Regions from separate parts of the Nonomuraea angiospora genome, predicted to be linked through region 1. Evidence: riboswitches for the same ligand, from Rfam matches in the RefSeq annotation. Region 1 holds a riboswitch; each other region holds the start of a gene.
The links. Region 1 has a riboswitch for cyclic di-AMP ahead of H4W80_RS64635 (hypothetical protein). Riboswitches for the same ligand answer to the same signal wherever they lie in the genome.
Positions count from the first base shown of each region.

Region 2: another riboswitch for cyclic di-AMP. It lies ahead of H4W80_RS22555 (coiled-coil domain-containing protein); the one in region 1 lies ahead of H4W80_RS64635 (hypothetical protein).
Region 3: another riboswitch for cyclic di-AMP. It lies ahead of H4W80_RS08340 (glycoside hydrolase family 25 protein); the one in region 1 lies ahead of H4W80_RS64635 (hypothetical protein).
Region 4: another riboswitch for cyclic di-AMP. It lies ahead of H4W80_RS26890 (C40 family peptidase); the one in region 1 lies ahead of H4W80_RS64635 (hypothetical protein).

Region 1 covers NZ_JADBEK010000001.1:5,619,923-5,623,358, reverse strand. Annotated here, with positions in the region: gene H4W80_RS25500 (rod shape-determining protein) at 1-508, opposite strand, end outside; gene H4W80_RS25495 (DUF5302 domain-containing protein) at 736-936, shown strand; cyclic di-AMP (ydaO/yuaA leader) riboswitch at 1,103-1,238, shown strand; gene H4W80_RS64635 (hypothetical protein) at 1,424-2,116, shown strand; gene H4W80_RS25485 (alpha/beta fold hydrolase) at 2,155-3,000, shown strand; gene H4W80_RS25480 (aminotransferase class III-fold pyridoxal phosphate-dependent enzyme) at 3,073-3,436, opposite strand, start outside.
Region 2 covers NZ_JADBEK010000001.1:4,998,415-5,001,850, forward strand. Annotated here, with positions in the region: gene H4W80_RS22545 (ATP-binding protein) at 191-667, shown strand; gene H4W80_RS22550 (DinB family protein) at 677-1,177, opposite strand; gene H4W80_RS22555 (coiled-coil domain-containing protein) at 1,198-2,160, opposite strand; cyclic di-AMP (ydaO/yuaA leader) riboswitch at 2,160-2,301, opposite strand; gene galT (galactose-1-phosphate uridylyltransferase) at 2,366-3,436, opposite strand, start outside.
Region 3 covers NZ_JADBEK010000001.1:1,823,772-1,827,207, forward strand. Annotated here, with positions in the region: gene H4W80_RS08335 (MBL fold metallo-hydrolase) at 1-714, shown strand, start outside; cyclic di-AMP (ydaO/yuaA leader) riboswitch at 1,449-1,592, shown strand; gene H4W80_RS08340 (glycoside hydrolase family 25 protein) at 1,606-2,373, shown strand; gene H4W80_RS08345 (MarR family winged helix-turn-helix transcriptional regulator) at 2,643-2,894, shown strand; gene H4W80_RS60400 (hypothetical protein) at 2,968-3,315, opposite strand.
Region 4 covers NZ_JADBEK010000001.1:5,981,969-5,985,404, forward strand. Annotated here, with positions in the region: gene H4W80_RS26885 (3-isopropylmalate dehydrogenase) at 1-924, opposite strand, end outside; cyclic di-AMP (ydaO/yuaA leader) riboswitch at 1,024-1,166, shown strand; gene H4W80_RS26890 (C40 family peptidase) at 1,344-1,745, shown strand; gene H4W80_RS26895 (ROK family transcriptional regulator) at 1,779-2,945, opposite strand; gene H4W80_RS26900 (sugar ABC transporter substrate-binding protein) at 3,047-3,436, shown strand, end outside.

The DNA of each region.
Region 1 (3,436 bases):
TCGGGACCGCCGTCGTGGCCACGGCCTCCCCACCGGAGAGCACGGCGATCCTGGCGGAGTCGCGCCCGATGTCGATCACCATGCCGCCCACGTACTCGCGGACCGGCAGGCCCGCGCCGAGCGCCGCCGCGAGCGAGTGCGGGATCAGGCGGATCTGCCTGGCCTCCGCCTCGTACGCCACGTCGCGCAGCGTGGCCCGCTCGATCGGCGTGGAGCCGTCGGGCAGCGCCATGACCAGGCGCGGCCTGGCGAGCGGGCGCCGGTGCACCTTGCTCAGGAAGTGCTTGACCATCCGCCGGGTGAGGTCGCCGTCGGCCGGCAGGCCGCCGCTGACGGGCCAGCACGTCTCCTCGCCGGTCGCGTCCGCGCCGTACGCGATGATCTTGCCGGTACGGCCGTCGATCGTCACCGCGGAGGGTTCGTCGAGCACGATGCCCTTGCCCCTGACGTAGATCCGCGTGCGGGACCCTCCGAGGTCCACCGCCAGGTCGCGGCCGAGGAGGCTCATGACGCGGCTGCGGACGTGGCGGTCGTGGCGGACATGCCGGGTCTATTTCCTGGGCCGCTCCAACACAACACCAGGATCGGAGTGGTTCCCCTTTACCTGGGCGGGCGGGCTCGGTGGCTCCTGAGGGTGACGCCTTCGCCACGCCGCAGCGCAGGGTCGAGGCCAGTTTCGCGTCATAAGCGGCGCCATGCGAAGCTGTGATAGTCCCCAACACCATGGAGGTCCTCATGGCGGAAACACCGGAGCCGGAAGTCAGCGAGACTCCCGAGGACGAGATGAAGCGCAAGTTCCGCGAGGCGCTGGAACGCAAGCGCGGCCAGCACGCGGGCTCGGGCGCGGGTGGCAAGGGCGGCGACCCATCGAAGATCCACGGGACGCACGGTCCGGCTGCGAGTAAAAGATCGTTCAGGCGCAAGAGCGGCGGCTGAGGCCGGTAATTTCCAGGGGGTACGGCAATGCCGTGCCCCCTTTCTCTATGCCGGGGGCAGGTAGATCTTTACACCGATTCATGACGAACTGTTTGTGTTTGTCCGGAATACGTGGTTAGAGTGATGCCCACTTACCAGCCGGTGGCGTGGACCACACAAGGGGACCAGCCGGCTGGCGCCTAATCCCGATCACTCGGGAGCCGGGGACCCACCTCCCTGGGGTGAATCCGACCTTGTGTCGGTAGGGCAACTCCACCGCCCGAACCCGTCAGCTAACCCGGTAGGCGAGATGGAGAGGACACATGCAGAACTTGAATGATCACGTAGAACACCCATACAGCGTGATGACGGCCGCCCTCTGAGCGGTCCCTTCTCCAGGCTCGTTTCGCGCTCCGCGTAGCTCTCCCCCTGTCAGGTGCTTTCCCCTGCTACGCCCTTTTTCAGCGAGCGCAATCTCCCTGCCCCCTCGCGAAGGACTGTACTTTTCATGTCTGCACGTTCTGGTTTGCGTACCCTGGCTCTGCTCACCGCCTCCACCGTCGGCGCCCTCACCATCGCCGGCACCGCGGCCCACGCCGACTCCAACACGGACGAGAAGGTCCTGCTCAAGGGCTCGACCACCGCTTCGTACTTCTGGGACGACGCCTCCGGCCGCGCCGGGGACACCGGTCTGCCCGCCAGCGGCAAGCCCATGCAGAAAGGTCTGGCCGCCAGCCCGAGCTGGCCGCTCATGACCGAGGGCTACGTGATCCACGACGGCAAGAAGCTGCCCTTCTTCGTCGGCGACCGCGGCCCGGGCGTGCCCTCCAACAACGGCGTCATGCTCGACCTGGACGGCAAGACGTTCGCGGAGCTGACCGGCGGCACGTTCAACATGGACACGCTCGGCGTCGACGGCGTCGGCGGCCAGGGGCACATCAAGGTCGACTACGTCATCACCAAGTGGGGCGACGGTCCCGGCAAGAAGAACTACCCCGTCCCGTTCTCGACCGGCGCCTACGCCGAGCACGACGACAACCCGGCCGAGCCCCCGGCGGCCGCCGGTCTCGCGCTGCCTCCGGCGCGCGAGACCGGGGAGTGGAGCTCCGGCACGGGCGCCGTCGTGGCCAGCGCCGTGGCCGCGGTGGGCGGCGGCGTGGCGCTTGCCGGCGACCGCGTCCGCAATCTCCTCAAGGTCTGAACTTTACGGACGTGGACCAGAATGTCATTCTGGTCCACGTGACCACCCGCGTAGCCGCGAACGGCATCGAAATCGCCTACGAGAGCTTCGGCTCGCACGAGGGGCGCCCCCTGCTCCTCATCATGGGGCTCGGCGCGCAGCTCATCCACTGGGATGAAGGGCTCTGCGAGCTGCTGGCGGACCAGGGACACCACGTCGTACGGTTCGACAACCGCGACGCCGGCCTGTCCACCCACTTCCACGACCAGGGCGTTCCCGCGATGGGGGCGCCCTCGCCGTATCTGCTGGACGATCTGGCCGACGACTCGGCGGGACTCATGGACGCGCTGGGCTGGCCGGCCGCCCACGTGGTCGGGGCGTCGATGGGCGGCATGATCGCCCAGGCGCTGGCCATCCGCCACCCGGACCGGGTGCTGACCCTGACCTCGATCATGTCCACTCCCAGTCCCTCGGCGGCCCCGCCCACCGAGGCCGCGCTCGCCATCCTCATGGCCGCGCCCCCCGCCGAGCGCGAAGCGGTCATGGCCCAGGCGGTGCGCACCTGGTCGGTCATCGGCTCGCCCGGATACGAGCTGGACCGCGAGCGGATCACCCTGCTGGCCGGGCTCGCGTTCGACCGCTGCTTCGACCCCGGCGGGACGGCCCGGCAGCTCGCCGCCATCATGGCCTCGGGCGACCGCACGGAGGGGCTCGCCGGGGTGCGGGTGCCCACGCTGGTGCTGCACGGGGAGGCGGACCAGCTCGTCCCGGTCGCGGGCGGCCAGGCGACGGCCGCGGCCGTCCCTGGCGCCCGCCTGGTGACCTACCCGGGCATGGGCCACGACCTGCCGCGCCCGCTCTGGCCGGCCGTCGTGGCCGAGATCAGCAAGCTCACCGCCGCCTAGCCGAAGTGGCCGAGATTAGCAAGCTCACCGCCGCCTAGCCGAAGTGGCCGAGATCAGCAAGCTCACCGCCGCCTAGCCGAAGTGGGCACGGGTCTCCGCGAACGCCTGGTCCGTGCCCTCCAGCGCCCTGGCCACGTCGGCCTCCGTGTGCGCGGCCGACATGAACCAGTTGTGCCACGGGTGCAGGTAGACCCCGTGCCGCAGGCAGGCGTCGCTCCACCACATCGCGATGGACAGGTCGGCGTCACCGTCGAAGCTGAGCCACGGGATCGTGACCGGCCCCGTCTGGTTCACCACGAACCCGTGGGACTTGGCCTGCGCGTAAAGCCCCTCGCGCAGCTGCGTGCCCGCGCGCTCCATGGCGCCGATGCCGTCCGTGTCGCGCAGCGTCTCGATGGTCGCCTTGGCCGCCGCCATGGCGACCGCCGAGAACCAG
Region 2 (3,436 bases), 620 kb from region 1:
CCGGGTATGACAAGGTCTCAACCTCGTGTCCGATTAGCAGAGTTATGCCCCAAAACGCCGCTTGCTACTGCACAATGCAAGTGCACGTGCATTTGGGTCTTGCAGGTGCAGCGATCGTGACCCATGATGGCTTAGTGCATATTGGGCCAAACATGCACTAAGTCGGGCTGAACGGGGAGGTATCGGCAGCATGGTGGAGGATCCTCTGGCCACTGCCGATGCGTTGCAAATCACCCGCGAAGTGGGCTTCGACCATCTGCTCATGGGTGGCAAGCCGTACACGACCTCGTGCCCGTTGCCCTTCCAGGCCGACTCCGTGAAGACGGCCAGGGACGTGACCCGCTCGACCCTGAAGGGCTGGGGCCTGCACGAACTCAGCGACGACGCCGCGCTGGTGGTCTCGGAGCTGGTGACCAACGCGGTGCGGTACGCGATGTACGCGGCGGGCCGGCGCGAGATCGAGCTCTTGCTGATGCGCGTACAGCCGCACGTGCTGCTGGCCGTGGCCGACCCCAGCGACGAGGTGCCGCGCCCCAAGGAGCCGGATTTCATCTCGGAGAACGGGCGCGGCCTCTACATCGTCGAGACCTACAGCCAGTGCTGGGGCTGGGACCCGCTGGCCCGCGGCGGCAAGGCCGTGTGGGCGTTGTTCCGCACCGAGCCCTGATCGGTCCCGTTACTCTCCGGTCACCCCGTCGATGCGCTCGCGCAGCAGGTCCGCGTGACCGTTGTGCCGCGCGTACTCCTCGATCATGTGGATGAGGATCCAGCGATGGGTGCAGTCCTGCCCCCTGTGGTCGCCGACGGCGTCCAGCGGCTTGGCGTCCGAGATGGCGCGGGCGCGCTCGACCTCCTCTTCCCACGTGGCGAAGGCCTCCTTGACGGAGGCGGTGTCCACTTCCTTGAAGTCGGCGTCGTTGTCGCGGTCCTTGTCCCAGAGCTTGGGCAGGTCCTCGCCGTTGAGCACGCGGCGGAACCAGGAGCGTTCGACGTGCGCCATGTGCCGGACCAGGCCGAGCAGGGACAGGGTCGAGGGTGCGGCGGAGCGCAGGCGCAGCTGGTCGTCCGACAGGCCCGCGCACTTGACGGCGAGGGTGCCGCGGTGCCATTCGAGCCAGTTGTTCAGCGTGGTCCGCTCGTCGCCCGTGCGAGGGGGCGGGATCCGGGTGTCAGTCATGAGGTCCGACCTTACCCAGCTCAGTACATCGAGATGTGAACGTGGTCGTAGTGGTTCTCGGTGACGCTGCCGCGGTCCGACATGGCCCGCCAGCCCGAGCCCGTGTTGATGCGCTGCTTCCAGATCACGTACTTGACGCCGAGCTTGCCCTTGTTCTTGAGCGCCCAGTCCGCGATGCGGTCGCCCAGGGCGTTGTTGATGGCCGCGGGCATCGTGCCGCCCGTGCTCATCATGAAGTCGCAGGCCCGCCCCAGGGGGTGCTCGCCGCTGGAGCCCGAGCGGAAGCACCCCACCGTGTACGGCAGCTTGAAGTTCTTGGCCAGCTCCGCCTTCATCAGCCGCGTGCGGGCCGTGATGTTGTCCGAGCCCGAGGGCAGCTCGGGCGCCCAGCTCCCGTCGGACTTGCGGCCCGGGCCGAGCGGCACGAGGTCCTGGAGCTTCTTCTTGATGTCGTCGATGACGTCCTCGGCCTCGGCGCGCTGTGCGGTCACCTCCTTGGCGTCCACGCCGATCTGGGTGGCCAGCGCGGCGGCCTCGTCGGAGGCCCTCTTCTTGTCGTCGCGGGCCCTGGCCACCCCCTGGACCATGGCCTGCTGCTCGGCCGTGAGCTGCTCGAGCAGGGCGGCGGCGCCGCCGTTCTGGGCCATCAGGATGGAGGGCAGCGACGGGTCGTGGCTCTGGTAGCGCATCCTGGCGAGGTCGCCGACCCGCCGCTCGGCGGTGTCCAGCGTCTTCTCCGCGACCGCCAGCCGCTCCTTGGCCGCTTTGGCGGCCTCCTGCGCCCTGGCCAGCTCGACGCGCTTGAGGTTGTACTTCTCGATGAGCTTGTCGATCTTGCTGTTGAGCTGCTTGAGCTGGGCGCGGAGCTCGGCCTCCGACGGCTTGGGAGCCGCCGAGGCCGCGGTCGCCGGCAGGAGCGCGACGGCGGCGGCGGTGACGAGGCCGATGGCAAGAGTCGCGGGGGACGGAGCCGCCACGTGCATGTTCCTCTCCCTCTGCCGGCCGGGTTAGCTGACGGGTTCGGGCTGGGAGCTGCGTGCCCTACCACCGAAGTGGATTCACCCCAGGTGCGGGTGGGTCCCCGGCTCCCGGGCGACTCGCCCGGGATTAGGCGTGCGTCAGCTGTTACGGCTGACACAAAAGGGATATTAGTGGTAGATCACGAGTCACGCGACCCCCATTAGAAATCTAATAGTGATCTACTTGTGATCGAATCATCCGGGCGGCCTCCTCCGGCAGCACGTCGTTCACGAAGGCCCCCATCGCGGACTCCGACCCGGCGAGATACTTGAGCTTGCCCGGCGCCCGCCTGATGCTGAACAGCTCCAGGTGCAGGTAGCCGAGCTCGCGGTCCTGCCGCACGGGCGCCTGGTGCCAGGCCGAGATGTACGGCATCACCACGCCGAACAGGTCGTCGAAGGCCCGCAGCACCGAGGTGTAGAGAGGCGCGAACGCCGAGCGCTCCTCCTCCGTCAGCGCGGCCAGATCGGGCACCTGCCGGTGCGGGTAGATGTGCACCTCGTACGGCCACCGCGCCGCGGCCGGCACGAACGCCGTCCACAGCTCGTTGGCGGCCACCACGCGCGTCCCGGCGGCCCGCTCGGCGGCCAGCACGTCGGCGAACAGGTTGCCCTTCGAGTAACGCCTGGCGGCGGCGAGCTGGAGCCTGGTCCTGGGCGTGACGTACGGGTAGGCGTAGATCTGGCCGTGCGGGTGGGCCAGCGTGATGCCGATCTCCTCGCCCCGGTTCTCGAAGCAGAACACCTGCTCCACGCCCTCGATCCCGGACAGCTCGGCCGTCCGGTCGGCCCACGCCTCCATGACCAGCTCCACCTGGCCGTCGGAGAGCCTGGAGAACGACGACGAATGCTCAGAGGTGAAGCAGACCACCTCGCACCGCCCCACTCCCGGCCGGACCTCACTCAGGCCCCCCACATCTGTATAAGTCCCGAAATTTGTGGAGAAGGAGGGGAATCGGTTCTCGAACACCACCACGTCGTAGTCGTACGCCGGGATCTCCGACGAGCGCGTGTCCGACGACGGGCACAGCGGGCACTCGCTCGCCGAGCCGGTCGGCTGGAACGTGCGCGTCTGCCGGTGCCCCGCCACCGCGATCCACTCCTCGGTCAGCGGGTCGTAACGCAGCTCGGAGGCCACCGGCCGGGGGTCGAGCACCCGCCGGTCGATCGCGCCGCGATCGGCGTCGTCCCGCCGATCGAAGTAGATCAGCTCACGGCCGTCGGCCAGGTGGGTGATGGT
Region 3 (3,436 bases), 3.8 Mb from region 1:
CTGGCCCGCCTGCGGGCGGGCGAGTGGGTGGTGGACCTGCGCTCACGCAAGGCGTTCGCGGACCGGCACCTGGCCGGCACGCTCAGCTTCGGCCTGGACGGGCCGATGGCGACCTGGCTGGGCTGGCTGGCTCCCTGGGGCACGCCCCTCACGCTGCTCGGCGAGTCGGCCGAACAGGTCGCCGCCGCCCAGCGCGAGCTGGCCCGCATCGGCATAGACCGCCCGGCCGCCGCAGCGACCGGCTCCGTCGAACAGTGGGCCGGGCACGACCAGGGCCTGATCGCCGAGCTGGCCACCGCCAGCTTCGCCGACCTGGCCGCCGCCCGCACGAGCGAACCACCCACCGCCCGTGCGAGCGACCCGGCTGCCGCCCGCACGAGCGAACCAGCCACCTCCCGCGTGGGCGAGCCGACCACCTCCCCTGCGGGCGAGCCGGCCGGTGGTCCGCTCGTCCTGGATGTGCGGATGGGTAACGAATGGCGGGCCGGTCACGTGGCCGGCGCCGTGCACATCCCGCTGCCCGAGCTGCCGGGACGCCTGGCCGAGGTGCCGGAGGGAACGGTGTGGGTGCACTGCGGCACCGGCTATCGGGCCGCGGCGGCCGCGAGCCTGCTGGCCCGCAGCGGCCGCCAGGTGGTCCACATCGACGACGCCTACTCCCACGCCGCCGACGCCGGCCTGCCCATCACCGCCCCCGACGAGGAGCCCTCTTGACCACCTTCGGCGCCGGCGACGCCGGGACGCCTGCCAGAATCCGGTGACACGACGGGGCCGATCGACGTGCACGCCCCCTGAGAGACCGACATGCGCGCTCCCGGAGAGACCGACGTGCACGCTCCCAAGAGGGACCGACGTGCACGGCCCCGAAGCGACCGACGTGCACGCCCCCAGAGGGACCGACGTGATCGCCCCCGGAGGGTTGGAGAGCCGCCCGTCGGCCCGGCTCCCGTGACGCGCCCCTGAGGCTCCACGTGAGCGCGCCGAGTGAACCGCCGTCGTCGCGTGCCAGGTGCCGGGCGTCAGCGGTACCGCGGCGCCCTTCGGGTTCCTCCGCCCAGGGCCGCATGTACGGCCGAGCGCTCGAGCCGAGCGGCGGTGTGCTTGCCGTGCCCGACAGCCCAGCGGACTCCAAAGGACGCGGCTGGAGTCACGATTACGGCGTTTAGTCACAATGGCAACGCAAGAATGGCCTGCCTCACCGGTGCCGAGATCATAAAGGCGTGGAAGCGACACCCCAGATTTTTTGCCAAGTGCCAGATCCCTACAGGCACGGCATTTCAGCGCCGCCAAGTCGCCGACACCCGCGAATCCGATTTGCACTACTTGCAATATCTATGGGTATATGTCTATCTTTTGCCTAGTTGGGGCACAGATGTGGTGCCCTTTCGCCGCATCGTTGCCGCTTCGTTGACCGGACCGCGCGCTGCCCGAAGAAGCTCTTCGCGGACAGCGTCCGGCCGCCGAATCCGCGCCTCGCGGAACCGGGGACCCACGTTCTTGGGGTGAATCGGACGCCAGCTCAGGCTGCGCCATGTAGGGCACTTCCAGGCCCGAACCCGTCAGCTAACCCGGTAGGCGGTATGGGAGCAAGGAGTCAATGCCGTCATGTCCAAGCCTCGGCTTGCCACAATCGCCTGCGTCCTCAAGAATCGCCGCGATCTCCTCACCAAGTATCTCAGCTTCGTCGTCGCCGGTGCGATCCTCGCCGGAGCCTTCGCCGTCGCCAGCTTCGCCTTCGCATCACCCGCCGCGCACAACCCGGCGCAGGTGACTCATCAGGGAGCCGGAGCCTTCACCTACGGGCTGGACATCTCCAATTACGAGCCCCTGTACGACTGGAATGCCAGCCCGGCCAAGTTCGGCATCATCAAGGCCACGGAAGGCACGAACTTCCGCGATGCCTCATTCGCCAGGCACTGGCGCGCGCTGGGCGAGAAGGGGATCGTACGCGGGGCGTACCACTACGGCCACCCCCGCAACAACCCCGTCGCGGAGGCCGAGCACTTCCTGTCCGTGGTGAACGCGCAGCCCGCCGAGGCCGGCGACCTGCTGGTCCTCGACCTGGAGACCTCGGACGGCAGATCCGTCGCCGAGGTCAACGCCTGGGCCAAGACGTGGCTGTCGTACGTGAAGGACAGGACGGGCATCACCCCGATGTTCTACAGCGGCTGGAACTTCGCCGACAAATACGGCAAGGGCCTGGCCGAGTACCCGCTGTGGGTCGCCCACTACAGCAAGGCCAAGGGGGCGGTCACCCCGCCCGCCGACTGGAAGTCCTGGACCATCCACCAGTACTCCGAGTCTCCGGTCGACCAGAACGTCTCCGCGCTGACCGCCGACCAGTTGCGCGGCCTGGGCCGCCCCACCGCCTGAGCCGGGCCCGCACGGCGAGAGCCGTCGCCGCGGGTCCGCAACCGCGCTCCCAGGTGAACGACTCCCCGCGCAACGTGCTCCTCCTGGCCCGAAGGAGCACGTTGCGCCGGGAGTCGGCCAGGGAAGTGCCGATGGCGCCAGTGAACTCCCCACCCGGCCGCGGAAGTGCCGATACCGCCGGTGAACTCCCCGCCCGGCCGCGGAAGCGCCCATGCCGCCGGTGAACTCCCCGCCGGGCCGCGGAAGTGCCGGTTAACTCGCTTCCCACAGTGGCGGCCGGGCTGATCGTACGGGAGGTCAACCCGCACAACCGGCGCGAGAGCCTGATGCGGCTGACGGATGAGGGACGCCGCATCGTGGACGAGGTGACCGCGCGCCGCAGGGAGGAGATCGGCGCGATCGTGGCGCGGATGTCGGCCGGGCAGCGCCGGGCGCTCATCTCGGCGATGAACGCCTTCAACGAGGCGGGCGGCGAGCCACCCATGACCGTGCCGAACCCGCTGGGCTGGTCCGCCGTCTGAACTCCGGACCCCGCGCCGCCGCCATCCGGTGCCCGCTGGGTACGTCGAGGCGGCCGGAAGCCGTGATGGGCCGTCAGATGGACGGGGTGGGGAAGCTCTCCGGCGTGGTCAGGCCGGTGCTCTCCAGGAGGCGCTGGTGGTTGAGCACCGCGGCGTTGGCATTGTGCAAGATTTGCATTGGGCAAGACTGCCGGAGCCCGCGCCTGCGGCTGAGCCGCTGGTGGGCCATCGTGACCAGCTTGGTCTCACCGTGGCCGGCCAGCACCACCAGCATCCTGAACTGCGGCAACGTGACCCTGTCCCCGACCGTCCCCAATGACCTCACCGCGACCGCCACCAACAGCCGCGACCCCGTCAACACCGCCGTGACGACAGCCGAAAGATCCTCTCCCCCCGTCTGGAGGTCATCGTCTTCCTTCATAGGCACTGTTGTACATGCGCGGCGCGGACCACGGGCACGAGATCCCCATCGACCGGGCCCCGCCGAACCTGGGTCCAGGTGGGCCACCCTCGTCGCGGTCGTCAACCTGGCACGCGGAGAT
Region 4 (3,436 bases), 360 kb from region 1:
CAGGCCGAGGTGCTCGAGGAGCATGGCGACGGACAGGATGGTCGCGGTCGGGTCGGCCTTGCCCTGGCCGGCGATGTCGGGGGCGCTGCCGTGGACCGGCTCGAACATGCTCGGCGCGGACCGCTCGGGGTTGATGTTGCCGCTGGCGGCCAGGCCGATGCCGCCCGCGATGGCGGCGCCCAGGTCGGTGATGATGTCGCCGAACAGGTTGTCGGTGACGACCACGTCGAACCGCTCCGGCTGCGTCACGAAGAACATCGAGGCCGCGTCGATGTGGCAGTAGTCGGTCGTGACGTCGGGGTATTCCGCCGCCAGGCGGTTGACCGTGCGCTGCCACAGGTCACCGGCGAAGGTGAGGACGTTGGTCTTGTGGACGAGCGTCAGCTTCTTGCGCGGCCGCGTGGCGGCCTTCTCGAACGCGTAGCGCACCACGCGCTCGACACCGTAGGCGGTGTTGAGCGACTCCTGGGTGGCGATCTCGTGCGGGGTGCCGCGCCGCATGGCGCCACCGGTGCCCGCGTAGAGGCCCTCGGTGCCCTCGCGGACGACGATCATGTCGATGTTCTCCGGCGGCGTGTCGGCCAGCGGGGTCGCCACGCCGGGGAACAGCTTGACCGGGCGCAGGTTGACGTAGTGGTCGAACTCGAAGCGCAGCCGCAGCAGCAGATCGCGCTCGAGGATGCCCGGCGGCACGCTGGGGTCGCCCACGGCGCCGAGCAGGATCGCGTCGTAGCCGCGCAGCTCTTCGAGCACGGCGTCGGGCAGCGTCTCGCCGGTACGGTGATAGCGTGCGGCTCCCAGGTCGTAGTGCGTGGGCTCGATCTTCGTGCCCACTGCCTCCAGGACCTTGAGCCCCTCGGCCACGACCTCGGTGCCGATCCCATCGCCGGGGATGACGGCCAGACGGATGTTACGCGACTCCATGGGCGGTACCTTACCGCGTCGTCTCGACTGACGAACACTTCATCTCATTTTCCGGACGCCCTCTTTGTCCGTATTGCGGTTCTTTGACCGTTTCGTTAAAGTCCCGACCAGCCTAATCCGCGCAGCCGCTGCGTGGAGTCGGGGACCCACTTCCCTCTGGGGCGAATCGGCATCCCATGTCGTAGGGCTACTTCCAGGCCCGAGCCCGTCAGCTAACCCGGCCGGCCGTATGGAAGGACAGACCCCTGTCTCGAATCGCCATTGTCCTGGCGGCGGGCGCCGCCGGGCTCCTCCTGGCCTCCCCAGCCCATGCCTCCACCAAGATCGACGACCTCACCACTCTGACCGGCGCCCAGATCAAGAAGATCCAGGCGAAACAGGCCCCGAAGCCCGCCTGGAAGATCGCCCTCAAGTTCGCCATGAGCAAGCGCGGCACCCCGTACGTGTGGGGCGGCGCCAGCCCGAGCGGATACGACTGCTCCGGGCTCATGCTCAGGGCGTACGAGCACGCCGGGATCGAACTCCCCCGCGTCGCGGCCGACCAGTACGCCGCGTTCGACAAGAAGATCGCCTGGAAGGACCTCAAACCCGGCGATCTCGTCTTCTTCCACGGCCTCGGGCACGTCGGGATGATCTCCCGGCCCGGCTACATGGTCCACGCTCCGCGCACGGGTGACGTGGTCAAGGAAGAGCGCCTGAGCTCCTGGCGCAGAGACTCCTTCGTGGGTGGCGTCCGCCCCGACCCCAAGGGCGTACGACTCTGGTCCAAGCTCAAGGAACAGCGCCTCAGCACGCCCACCACCCTCACCGCCACCCTGTAGGGACCCTCCGGCGTCCGCCTCCCCGCGCGACGGTCAGGGGAGGCGGGCGTCGAAGATGAGGTCCCAGGCGCGGGTCCTGGCGTGAGCCACCGCGCCCAGCAGGACGCCGCTGTCGCCCAGCGTGCTGGCCACCACCGACGGCCGCAGCGGGCCCAACTCGGCGATGCGGGCCTCGATGGCCTCCCCCAGGAGGTCCAGGTTGCGGCCCACGCCGCCGCCGAGCACGATCACCTCCGGATCCAGCACGGCCGCCACCGCCACCAGCAGCTCGCCGATGCGGCGGCCCTCGGACTCCACCACCGAGCGGGCGACGGCGTCGCCCTCGGCCGCCGCGTCGAAGATCTTCTTGGCCGTCTCCAGGCGCAGCCCGGCGGCGCGGGCCCTGCGGACCACCCCGGGGGCGGCGGTCACCGCCTCCGTGGCGCCGTGGGCCAGGGCGTCACCGGCCGATGGCGCCGGGTCCTCGGCCGCGGGCACGTACGAGACCTCCCCCGCCGCTCCCCGGGCGCCCACGTACAGCTCGCCGTTGATCACGATGCCCATCCCGACGCCGGTGCCGATGGACACCAGCGCGAAGTTGGACTTGCCGCGTCCCGCCCCGTGCACGTGCTCGCCGACGGTGGCCAGGTTGATGTCGTTCTCGATGACGAGGTCGGCCCCCATCGCGGCGCGCAGGCGCTCGGCCAGGTCGGGGCCGGGCAGGTTGGGGGCGAACTCAAGGCGGCCGAGCTCCGGGTCGTACACGCCGGGCGAGCCGACGACGGCGCAGGCGACGGCGTCCCAGTCGACGACCGCCTCGTCGGCGGCGAGCCGGCACAACTCTCCGACCAGGACGGCCAGCTCGGCGGAGGTGAGGGCGGTGTTGCGCCCGTCCCTGCGGCCGACGAGGGTCCCGCGCAGGTCGGCGATGGCGACCCTGATCCAGTCCCGCCCGATGTCGACGCCGGCGACGTGGCTGGCGGCGGCGTTGACGTCGTACAGGGACGTGACCGGCCCCGGGCGGCCGGAGACCTCGCCGACGACGTGAACGAGCCCGTCCTCCTCCAGCCCGGCCAGGGCCGCGGACACCGTGGGCTTCGACAGGCCGGTGATCTTGGCCAGGTCGGTACGTCCGGCGGGGCCGTGCTCCTGAAGATGGTCGAGCAGGCGGCGCTCGTTCAGCACGCGCAGCAGGCGCGGATTACCCAGGTCTCCCCGCATCTCACCCTCCCTTGAGGAAGCAGAGCCTAGCCAACTCGGCTGATAGTAAATTACCTTTCTTACCAAGCACAGGGGCGGCACATCCGGAAGGACGAAGTGCGATGCACCGAGCATGGCGATCAATCCCTGTCGCGGCGGTCCTCCTGGCCGCCGCCTGCGGAAACGCCGGGAACAGCACCGGCGCCACCACCACGACCACGCAGGGCCAGGGCGGCAGGACGATCGCGCTCTTCCTGCCCGAGTCCAAGACCACCCGGTACGAGGCATTCGACCGCCCGCTGTTCGAGGCGAAGGTCAAGTCGCTCTGCCCCGACTGCAAGATCCTCTACAGCAACGCCGAGCAGGACGCTCCCAAGCAGCAGCAACAGGTCGAGGCCGCGCTCACCCAGCAGGCCGACGTGCTCGTGCTCGACGCCGTGGACGCCAACGCCGTGGCTCCCCTGGTGAACCAGGCCAAGCAGAAGAAGGTCCCGGTCATCGCCTACGACCGG